Linked DNA regions of Paraburkholderia bryophila. The protein of the gene in region 1 interacts with the protein of each later gene in a pairwise test. Links are inferred from orthologs where the notes say so. Each region holds a gene or a part of one and is shown in the gene's direction. Other genes may lie near its edges.

What was found. Proteins that work in one complex are often made in the same cells at the same time.
Region 2: the proteins of groL (region 1) and grpE interact in binary tests that used the Escherichia coli proteins (3 or more experiments, as listed by UniProt). The link is inferred for Paraburkholderia bryophila from one-to-one orthologs.
Region 3: the proteins of groL (region 1) and GGD40_RS14375 interact in binary tests that used the Escherichia coli proteins (3 or more experiments, as listed by UniProt). The link is inferred for Paraburkholderia bryophila from one-to-one orthologs.

Annotation. Positions count from the first base shown.
Region 1 is NZ_JACCAS010000001.1:2,020,030-2,024,239, reverse strand. What follows is about bases 671-3,668. They hold groL (chaperonin GroEL), read left to right. Parts: upstream 671-1,348; coding sequence 1,349-2,989; downstream 2,990-3,668. Other genes in these bases: GGD40_RS09010 (hydroxymethylpyrimidine/phosphomethylpyrimidine kinase), read right to left, coding at 3,242-3,668; groES (co-chaperone GroES), read left to right, coding at 997-1,287. Outside these bases: GGD40_RS09025 (hypothetical protein), read right to left, coding at 1-325; GGD40_RS36660 (FCD domain-containing protein), read left to right, coding at 372-575; more of GGD40_RS09010, read right to left, coding at 3,669-4,102.
Region 2 is NZ_JACCAS010000001.1:2,217,838-2,220,801, reverse strand. It holds grpE (nucleotide exchange factor GrpE), read left to right. Parts: upstream 1-1,172; coding sequence 1,173-1,757; downstream 1,758-2,964. Other genes in the region: dnaK (molecular chaperone DnaK), read left to right, coding at 2,204-2,964; GGD40_RS09850 (RNA-binding S4 domain-containing protein), read left to right, coding at 252-659; hemH (ferrochelatase), read left to right, coding at 1-244. UniProt on the Escherichia coli protein: Participates actively in the response to hyperosmotic and heat shock by preventing the aggregation of stress-denatured proteins, in association with DnaK and GrpE. It is the nucleotide exchange factor for DnaK and may function as a thermosensor.
Region 3 is NZ_JACCAS010000001.1:3,220,322-3,223,316, forward strand. It holds GGD40_RS14375 (ABC transporter ATP-binding protein), read left to right. Parts: upstream 1-1,084; coding sequence 1,085-1,906; downstream 1,907-2,995. Other genes in the region: thiE (thiamine phosphate synthase), read left to right, coding at 1-984; mlaE (lipid asymmetry maintenance ABC transporter permease subunit MlaE), read left to right, coding at 1,903-2,670; mlaD (outer membrane lipid asymmetry maintenance protein MlaD), read left to right, coding at 2,763-2,995. UniProt on the Escherichia coli protein: Part of the ABC transporter complex MlaFEDB, which is involved in a phospholipid transport pathway that maintains lipid asymmetry in the outer membrane by retrograde trafficking of phospholipids from the outer membrane to the inner membrane.

The DNA of each region.
Region 1 (4,210 bases):
CGATTCGCCGTTGTTTTTTCTGGCCATGGTTCTGCGCGATGTCGGCAATCCTGTGATGGAGAAACGGATTCATGAAGCGGTCGCGCACCTCGTCCAGATACGCAAGCGCATCCTCCCGCTTTCCCTGCGCCTCGAACACCGGTATCACCTCGTCCATCCAGACCGCCTCGAGTTCATTGCGTAGCGCGGGGTCCTGCATGGCGTGGTAGACCGTCTCGTCTTGCGGCCGGGCATCGAGCAGCCAGCGTTCGGCGAGGAACGTGTGTCCGAGGTTCAGCAAAAATAGTTTGAGTTGCTCGACATGCTTCAGATCGTCGGTCAGCACGATCGACGCATGGGCGCAGGGCACCTGCAAGCGTGGTTGCCTCTCGATGGCCGAACTGTTCGACGAGCGGCATAGCCCGATCTCAGCGCGCCTTAGCAGACACGCGGAGACGAGCCAGACCTGGGCGGCGGCGCTGGTGGAGCACGAGGCGATTTATCGCGCGCTCGAAGACCGTGATCCGCTAGCCGCCCAGTCGGCGATTCGCAGCCATCTCAAGGCGTCGGGCACGCGCTGGATCGAGGGCGGCTGAGGCGGCGCGGACGCGACGTCGAAGATTTCCTCGCCCCGAGCGTGAGCGAGGAGCGTGATCTATTTCGAGGTTTACCCTTAGCCGAATGCCGATCTCCCGGTTTACACGAGCGTTTTTGCTGGAGATGCCCCCGGGTGCGACTGGCGTGCGCGGCTCCACGGCGCAGCCGTTCAGAGGCTAAGTCACTGTTTGTCAAAGTGAATTTGTGACGTCGCGGTCCCGGACGCCCGTCGCGGGTCCGAACTTGAGTGAGCAAGGTTCAAACTTAAGTGAAGCTCGACATCCCATCCCTTCTTGAATTTGTCACCACCCGTCCATATAATTAGCACTCGCTGCACGAGAGTGCTAACAACATCGCCGGTTGGCTCCGCCAGCCGGGTTTTCTCAGCGTTCTTCAGTCTCAATCAAGAGAGGAGTATGTATGAACCTTCGTCCTTTGCATGATCGCGTGATCGTCAAACGTCTGGATCAAGAAACCAAGACTGCGTCGGGCATCGTGATCCCCGAAGCCGCAGCAGAAAAGCCGGATCAAGGCGAAATTCTGGCAGTCGGCCCGGGCAAGCGTGACGACAAGGGCGCACAAATCGCGCTCGACGTGAAGGTCGGCGACCGCGTCCTGTTCGGCAAGTACGCAGGCCAGACCGTCAAGGTCGACGGCAACGAACTGCTCGTGATGCGCGAAGAAGACATCATGGCCGTGGTGCAGAAGTAAGCGCTGGTCGCTACTTTTCCCGGTCATAAGTCATATCCCAAAGAATTCAAGGAGTTAGAAGATGGCAGCTAAAGACGTCGTATTCGGTGATTCCGCCCGTGCCAAGATGGTTGAAGGCGTGAACATCCTCGCGAACGCTGTGAAGGTCACGCTGGGTCCGAAGGGCCGCAATGTGGTCCTGGAACGCAGCTTCGGCGGCCCGACGGTCACGAAAGATGGTGTCTCGGTCGCGAAAGAGATCGAACTGAAAGACAAGCTCCAGAACATGGGCGCGCAAATGGTCAAGGAAGTGGCTTCCAAGACCAGCGACAACGCAGGTGACGGCACCACGACCGCAACGGTTCTGGCTCAGTCGATCGTCCGCGAAGGCATGAAGTACGTTGCATCGGGCATGAACCCGATGGACCTGAAGCGCGGTATCGACAAGGCTGTCACGGCTGCAATCGAAGAACTGCGCAAGATCAGCAAGCCGTGCACGACGAACAAAGAAATCGCGCAAGTCGGTTCGATTTCGGCTAACAGCGACTCGTCGATCGGCGATCGTATCGCTGAAGCAATGGACAAGGTCGGCAAGGAAGGCGTGATCACGGTTGAAGACGGCAAGTCGCTGCAAGACGAGCTGGACGTTGTCGAAGGTATGCAGTTCGACCGCGGCTATCTGTCGCCGTACTTCATCAACAACCCGGACAAGCAAGTCGCCGTTCTGGACAACCCGTTCGTGCTGCTGCACGACAAGAAGGTCTCGAACATTCGTGACCTGCTGCCGGTACTGGAACAAGTCGCCAAGGCTGGCCGTCCGCTGCTGATCATCGCAGAAGACGTCGAAGGCGAAGCACTGGCAACGCTGGTGGTCAACAACATCCGCGGCATCCTGAAGACGGTTGCTGTGAAGGCACCGGGCTTCGGCGATCGCCGTAAGGCCATGCTGGAAGACATCGCGATCCTGACCGGCGGTCAAGTTATCGCTGAAGAAACCGGCCTGACGCTCGAAAAGGCAACGCTGGCTGAACTGGGTCAGGCGAAGCGCATCGAAGTGGGTAAGGAAAACACCACGATCATCGACGGCGCTGGCGAAGGTGCAACGATCGAAGCGCGCGTGAAGCAGGTTCGCACGCAAATCGAAGAAGCAACGTCGGACTACGACCGTGAAAAGCTGCAAGAACGCGTTGCCAAGCTGGCAGGCGGCGTTGCAGTGATCAAGGTTGGCGCTGCGACCGAAATCGAAATGAAGGAAAAGAAGGCACGTGTCGAAGACGCACTGCACGCAACGCGCGCAGCTGTGGAAGAAGGCATCGTGGCTGGTGGCGGCGTCGCGCTGATCCGCGCACGTACGGCTATCGCCGGTCTGAAGGGCGCTAACGCCGATCAGGACGCAGGTATCAAGATCGTGCTGCGCGCGATGGAAGAACCGCTGCGTCAGATCGTCACGAACGGTGGCGAAGAAGCCAGCGTCGTGGTGGCAGCAGTGGCAGCCGGTACGGGCAACTACGGCTACAACGCAGCAACCGGCGAGTACGTCGACCTGGTTGACGCAGGTGTCGTGGACCCGACGAAGGTCACGCGCACGGCTCTGCAAAACGCAGCATCGGTGGCAGGTCTCCTGCTGACGACCGACGCAGCTGTTTGCGAACTGCCGAAGGAAGATGCTCCGATGGGCGGCGGTATGCCCGGCGGCATGGGCGGTATGGGCATGGACATGTAATTTCGATTGGGCCTCGTCAGAGGCTCGGTTGGAAACACATGGGGAGGCACGCTGCGAGGCGAGCTTCCCAAAAGCAAAAACCCGCAGAAATGCGGGTTTTTGCTTTTGGGGCGAGGGTGTTGAATGTCAGCGCGATTCGTGCGGAAAAAGAAGAAGCCCGCACGAATGTGGGCTTCTTCTAGTGATTGCACAGTGCGCTACCGTGGCTGACGCATCTCGACAGCGATAAACGCCAGCGCCTCACGCCAGCGTTCAATGCCGTGCTTCACCCGGCGTTGCACCTTTGCCGGCGGTCGGCGGCGTTTCATCGTCGCTGCTGCGCGCCCAGAAGAAACGATCCGGCAGATACGCGCCCATGCCCGGCCGGAACGCATTGCGCACCGCCTGATACAGATACTCCTGCGCCTCGCGCACCGCCTCGGCGGGGTCTTGCCCGTTGGCCAGCAACGCGGCGATTGCCGCGCCCAGCGTGTCCGTCAAACCCATGATCCGATGGCTGCCGCGGTCCCACGTGTCCTGGCGCAACTGGCCGTCTTCGCTGAACAGCGTATTCACGTGCCGGTGCGTGCCGGTTTCCGTCGACAGAATGTATTCGCAGCCTTGCGACAGCAGATGCGAGATCGCCGCGTCCAAGGTTGGCGCTTCAGCGTCGCCGTCGGGCTGGGCCAGCGCGAGCAGCGTGGTGGCGTCCGCAACCAGCAGCGTGGTTTGCGGCGCGAGCAGGTCGGCGATCGCTTCGCGCAGTTCGTCGGCGGCGAGCACGTGCTCGTCGTCGAGCGTGAAGTCGGGGGCGAGAATCAGCGGAATGTCGTCGTAGTCGGCAACCACTTCGGCAATCGCGCTCACCACTTCCGCACGCGTGCAGGCGCCGACCTTGAATGCCGCGATCGGCATGTCTTCCAGCAGCATCCGCGCTTGAGTCGCGACGACTTCAGGGTCGAGTCCGGTGACTTCGTCGCAACTGGCCGAGTCGCGCACGGTGTAGCCCGTGAGCACGGAGACGCCATGGCAGCCCATGCTGGCAAGGGTCATCAGGTCGGCCTGCAGGCCGGAGCCGCCGGTGGGATCGGAGAGGCCGAAGGTGAGGACGATCGGAGGTGTGTCGCTGGGCATGAAAATTTGCAAAAAGGAGCTAAATTTGGGCGCGGACCGTGCGCTATTGGCTCAATTATGCGGCCTAAACCGTCGCGGGGGCGTTTTTTCGCACGCCCGCGTGCGTGG
Region 2 (2,964 bases), 200 kb from region 1 along the record:
GGCGGGCGTACGCCGCGCCGACGTGTTCTGCCCGGGCTTTACCGCCGACTGCCTTGAAACGATTGAGGAAATCGGCATGGAAGTGCGCGACGAGTTCCTGCACGCCGGCGGCAAAGAGTTTCATCGGATTGCCTGTGTGAACGCGTCGCCGGCGTGGATTGCCGCGCTCGGCGAAATCGTCGCGCAGAATCTGCAAGGCTGGCCGGTTCAGGCGCTGCCGGTGCCGCATTCGACGGGGGCTTGAACAGGCGATGAATTACCAGATTTCGACCAACACGGGCGCGAAGTTACGCATCGACAAATGGCTTTGGGCGGCGCGCTTCTTCAAGACGCGCTCGCTCGCCGCGGATGCCGTCGAGAAAGGCCATGTGCGCATTGGCGCTGCCAATGTGAAACCGGCGAAAGACGTGCGCGTCGGCGATCTGGTCGAGATCGAAATCGAGCGGATCGTCTGGCAGGTGGAAGTGCTGGGCCTATGCGACGTGCGCGGCCCGGCAAGCGTCGCGCAGACGCTTTATGCGGAAACCGAGGAAAGCAGGGTGAAGCGGCAGGTCGAGCAGGAACGGCGCAAAACGTATCGAGAGCCGGCGGCCGCATTGCACGGCCGGCCGACTAAACGCGACAGGCGCACTATCGACAAACTTTCAGGTGGGGATTGAACAGTTGTTCCATGGTCGCGTGCACACCGCCGTATTCGGTAGTGTGATCGTTGACAGCCCCGGACATGCAGATGGTCGTGGTGCCCAAAATCAGTACCAATGCGACCACCGAGATTGCGAAGGTCAGTTTCACGGTACTCCCCTTGGGAAGGATTCAGGACGGAAACAGGCGGATCAGGTGGGAAATTGCAAAATGTCGGTAAGGCTTACGTCGGATTAGGGTTAACGTGTCTTTTCCGACGCTTTAGTGGAGCATAGGCCACTTGTTGGCCGCACTCAATCTCAATCTGATTGCGTCGCAATAATGGTTGTAACCGGGCATTTCCGCCGCACGTCCGTGGTGCGAAAAGTTCCGCAAGACCCGCTTGAAACGGGTCTTTCCGGCCCCATCTGCGGTTTCGTTATGCGATGGTGCGCCAGCTAGTCTGTCGCTATTTTGCAACGCACAAATTGCACCCGCTTTTGCGCGCTGCCGCCACCGTTGGTTTTTACTTTTTTACGACTTTCAGCGACATGGAAAACACGCAAGAGAACCCGACGAGCCAGAATCCCACGCCCGCGGACGAAGCCGAGCGCCAGGCCGCCGAGGCCGCAGCAGCTCAGCAGGAAGCGGCCGCAGGCGCCGCGACCGAGGCGCCGGCAGGCCTCGAGCAGGCCGCGCTGGCTGAAGCGCACGCCAAGATCGCCGACCTGCAGGAAAGCTTCCTGCGGGCGAAAGCTGAGACCGAAAACGTGCGTCGCCGCGCGCAGGAAGACGTGACCAAGGCGCATAAGTTTGCGATCGAGAGCTTCGCCGAGCATCTGCTGCCGGTGGTGGACAGCCTCGAAGCGGCAGTCGCCCACTCGTCCGACGATCTGCAAAAGGTCCGTGAAGGCGTGGAACTGACGCTGCGTCAGTTGAACGGTGCGCTGGAAAAGGGCCGTGTCGTCGCCTTGAATCCGGTCGGCGAGAAGTTCGATCCGCATCGCCACCAGGCCATTTCGATGGTGCCGGCCGATCAGGAACCGAACACTGTCGTGGCAGTGCTGCAAAAGGGTTTCGTGATCGCCGACCGCGTGCTGCGTCCGGCGCTCGTGACCGTCGCGGCGCCGAAGTAAACGCCGCAGCCGCTTTCTGCCGTTTTCCGGTCGATTTACCGCCGCCAAGCTGGGCTGGCACCGCCATGGCCAACCGTCCCGTCGGCTACCGCGTTCGCCGTCTTCGACATGCGGGAGCGCAGCGCCGACTCGTTCGACGCGGGGCCGGCCGCGGTCGGCCGCGATCCGCGCCCCCGGTCCCAGATGGTTTCGCAGCAACGTCTACGAACACCGCGATCCGGGCGGGCGCTTCCTGCTTCACTGCTTGGCGTCGCAGAAAGCAGTAAAACAAGCGGAAAAAGTTCGACCGATTGAAAAAAATTAAAGACCGCATCGTAAAAGAGGTCTTGAAAACGATGCGGACGCACTTATGTTGAGTGCAGGTAGGAATTGAGAGCGGATCGCCTTCCCGCCAGATGGCAAGCAAGGCGCTTTCCGCAGCGATCAAAGTCAGGAGAATAGTAAAAATGGGCAAAATCATCGGCATCGACCTCGGCACGACCAACTCGTGCGTGGCGATCATGGAAGGCAATACGGTTAAGGTGATCGAGAACTCGGAAGGTGCGCGCACCACGCCGTCGATCATCGCTTACATGGAAGACGGCGAGATTCTCGTCGGCGCGCCTGCGAAGCGTCAGTCGGTCACGAACCCGCGTAATACGCTGTATGCGGTCAAGCGCCTGATCGGCCGCCGCTTCGAAGAAAAAGAAGTGCAGAAAGACATCGCGCTGATGCCGTACAAGATCATGAAGGCCGACAACGGCGACGCATGGATCGAAGTGCGCGACCAGAAGCTGGCGCCGCCGCAAATCTCCGCGGAAACGCTGCGCAAGATGAAGAAGACCGCTGAAGACTACCTCGGCGAGCCGGTCACCGAAGCGGTGATCACGGTTCCCGCGTACTTCAACGACAGCCAGCGTCAGGCGACCAAAGACGCCGGCCGCATCGCCGGTCTGGAAGTCAAGCGCATCATCAACGAACCGACCGCAGCCGCTCTGGCCTTCGGTCTGGACAAGGCCGAAAAGGGCGACCGCAAGATCGCGGTGTATGACCTGGGTGGCGGTACGTTCGACGTGTCGATCATCGAAATCGCCGACGTTGACGGCGAAATGCAGTTCGAAGTGCTGTCCACGAACGGCGATACGTTCCTGGGCGGTGAAGACTTCGACCAGCGCATCATCGATTACATCATCGGCGAGTTCAAGAAGGAACAAGGCGTCGATCTGTC
Region 3 (2,995 bases), 1.2 Mb from region 1 along the record:
TGGCGCATCTGTCTGACCGCGCCGGACGAGCCGAACGGCGGCGACCTGATCGTGATCGCCGACGCGCAGCAGCACGGTGAGCAGGTGGCGCGCTGGCAGGTGCGGGGCGCCGGTGTGATCGAGGCCGCGCAGAACCGGGCGGTGCTTCATCTGGGCGGCGAAACTTACCGTCTGGAAGGCCATCTGTCGGAAGACTGGATCGCCGCGCTGGCCGCGTTTCTGGATTGCGGTTTCGATCCGCACGACGCGCTGGTGTTGGCGCTCGCCTGGCGTGACGGCGACGAAACCCGCGCCAACGACGCCTTTCCGTCCGATCTCAGCCATTTCCCGCGCCTCGGCGGTTTGCCGGGCGCGCCGGAGCCGGCCTTTCCGTCGTGCCCGCCGCGGCTCGGTCTGTATCCAGTGCTGCCGAGCGGGGAATGGGTCGAGCGGGTGGCCGGCTTCGGCGTGAAGACGATCCAGTTGCGCCACAAGTCGGCCGAACCCGCCGACGAGCTAAAGCGCGAGATCGCGCTGAGCGTGGCGGCCGGTCGTCGGCACGACGCCCAGGTGTTCATCAACGATCACTGGCAAGCCGCGCTCGACGCGGGCGCCTATGGCGTCCACCTCGGCCAGGAAGACGTGCACACCGCCGATCTGGCGGCGCTCGCCGCCGGCGGCATTCGCCTCGGCCTGTCCACACACGGTTTCTACGAGATTCTGAGGGCACTGCATTTCCGCCCCAGCTACATCGCGGTGGGCGCGGTGTTCGCGACCACCACCAAGGCCATTCCGACCGCGCCGCAGGGACTCAAACGTCTGGCGCGTTATGTGCGCCTGCTCGACGGCGTCGTGCCGCTGGTGGCGATCGGCGGTATCGACCTGCAGGTGCTGCCCGACGTGCTGGCCACCGGCGTGGGCGGCGCGGCCGTGGTGCGCGCGGTGACCGAAGCGTCTGATCCTGGCGCCGCCGTTTCTGCACTGCAACACGCGTTTACGCAATAATCGTCACGCTTGGTAAAGGGACAGGGCACCTCACGGCAACTTTTGCATGATGGCCCTATAATTCGGCCTTCCGTTTCCGTGTAAAAGGACTGTCAGTTTCGTGTCTTCCTCCCCCGAGACCTTACTCGAGCTGCGCGACGTCGACTTCGGTTATGGCGACCGGCTCGTTCTGTCGAACCTGAACCTGCGCTTCAAGCGCGGCCAGGTGGTGGCCGTCATGGGCGGCTCGGGTTGCGGCAAGACCACGGTGCTGCGTCTGATCGGCGGTCTGGTGCGCGCGCAGCGCGGCCAGATCCTGTTCCAGGACCAGGACGTCGGCCAGCAAACGCGCGACGGCCTGTACGCGCTGCGCCGCAAGATGGGCATGCTGTTCCAGTTCGGCGCGTTGTTCACCGACATGTCCGTGTTCGAAAACGTGGCCTTCGCGCTGCGCGAGCACACCGATCTTCCCGAAGACCTGCTGCGCGACCTCGTGCTGATGAAGCTCAACGCAGTCGGCTTGCGCGGCGCGCGCGACCTGCTGCCGTCGGAGATTTCGGGCGGCATGGCGCGGCGGGTGGCGCTGGCGCGCGCCATTGCGCTCGACCCCGAATTGATGATGTACGACGAGCCGTTCGCCGGCCTCGATCCGATTTCGCTCGGCATTACCGCGAACCTGATTCGCGCGCTGAATCAGGCGCTGGGCGCGACCTCGATCCTCGTCACGCACGACGTGCCGGAGTCGTTCGCGATCGCCGATTACGTGTATTTCCTCGCCAACGGCGGCGTGCACGCCGAAGGCACGCCCGAGGAATTGCGTGCCTCGACCGATGCCACGGTGCGCCAGTTCATCGACGGTGCGCCGGACGGCCCGTTCAAATTCCATTACCCCAGCAAGACGCCGCTCGCGGCGGACTTCGGCATCGGCGGAGGTCAGTCATGATCAGTGCGATCGGCCGCTCGGTGATCGGCGGGCTCGGCACGGCCGGCTACGCCACGCGTTTCTTTATCCGGCTGGTGCTCGAATTTTTCCCGTTGCTGCGCCGTCCGCGTCTTGTCACGAAGCAGATCCACTTCTTAGGTAATTATTCGCTGGTGATCATCGCGGTGTCGGGGTTGTTCGTCGGCTTCGTGCTTGGCTTGCAGGGTTATTACACGCTCAACCGCTACGGCTCCGAGCAGGCGCTTGGGCTGCTGGTCGCGCTGTCGCTGGTGCGCGAACTCGGGCCGGTGGTCACGGCGCTGCTGTTCGCAGGCCGCGCGGGGACGTCGCTGACGGCCGAAATCGGCCTGATGAAGGCGGGCGAGCAACTCACGGCCATGGAAATGATGGCCGTCGACCCGGTCAAGGTCGTGGTGGCGCCGCGCCTGTGGGCCGGCATCATCGCCATGCCGGTGCTCGCGGCAATCTTCAGCGCGGTCGGTATTCTGGGTGGTTATGTGGTGGGTGTGTTGCTGATCGGCGTCGATTCCGGCGCGTTCTGGTCGCAAATGCAAGGCGGCGTCGATGTCTGGCGCGACGTTGGCGCCGGAGTCATCAAGAGCGTGGTGTTCGGCCTCGCGGTGACCTTCGTCGCGCTGTATCAAGGCTACGAAGCCAAGGCGACGCCGGAAGGCGTATCGCGCGCCACGACCAAGACGGTCGTCTATGCGTCGCTGGCGGTGCTCGGCCTCGACTTTCTGCTGACCGCACTGATGTTCAGCTAAGACTGCGTTCGCGCGTTTCCGGCCTGCGTTGCGTCATGAGGCGCGCGCGGCGGGCAGCGTTGACGGCGTGGCGGATTCACTTTGGGATGACGATGAAAAAGACTGCTCTCGACTTCTGGGTCGGCCTGTTCGTGGTGTTGGGGTTCGTGGCGTTGCTGTTTCTCGCGCTGAAGGCCGGCAACATGAGCTCGTTGTCGTTTCAGGCAACGTACCCGGTCAAGCTCAAGTTCGACAATATCGGCGGACTGAAAGCGCGCGCGCCTGTGAAGAGCGCGGGCGTGACGGTCGGCCGGGTCGCGTCGATCGGCTTCGACAGCAATGCGTA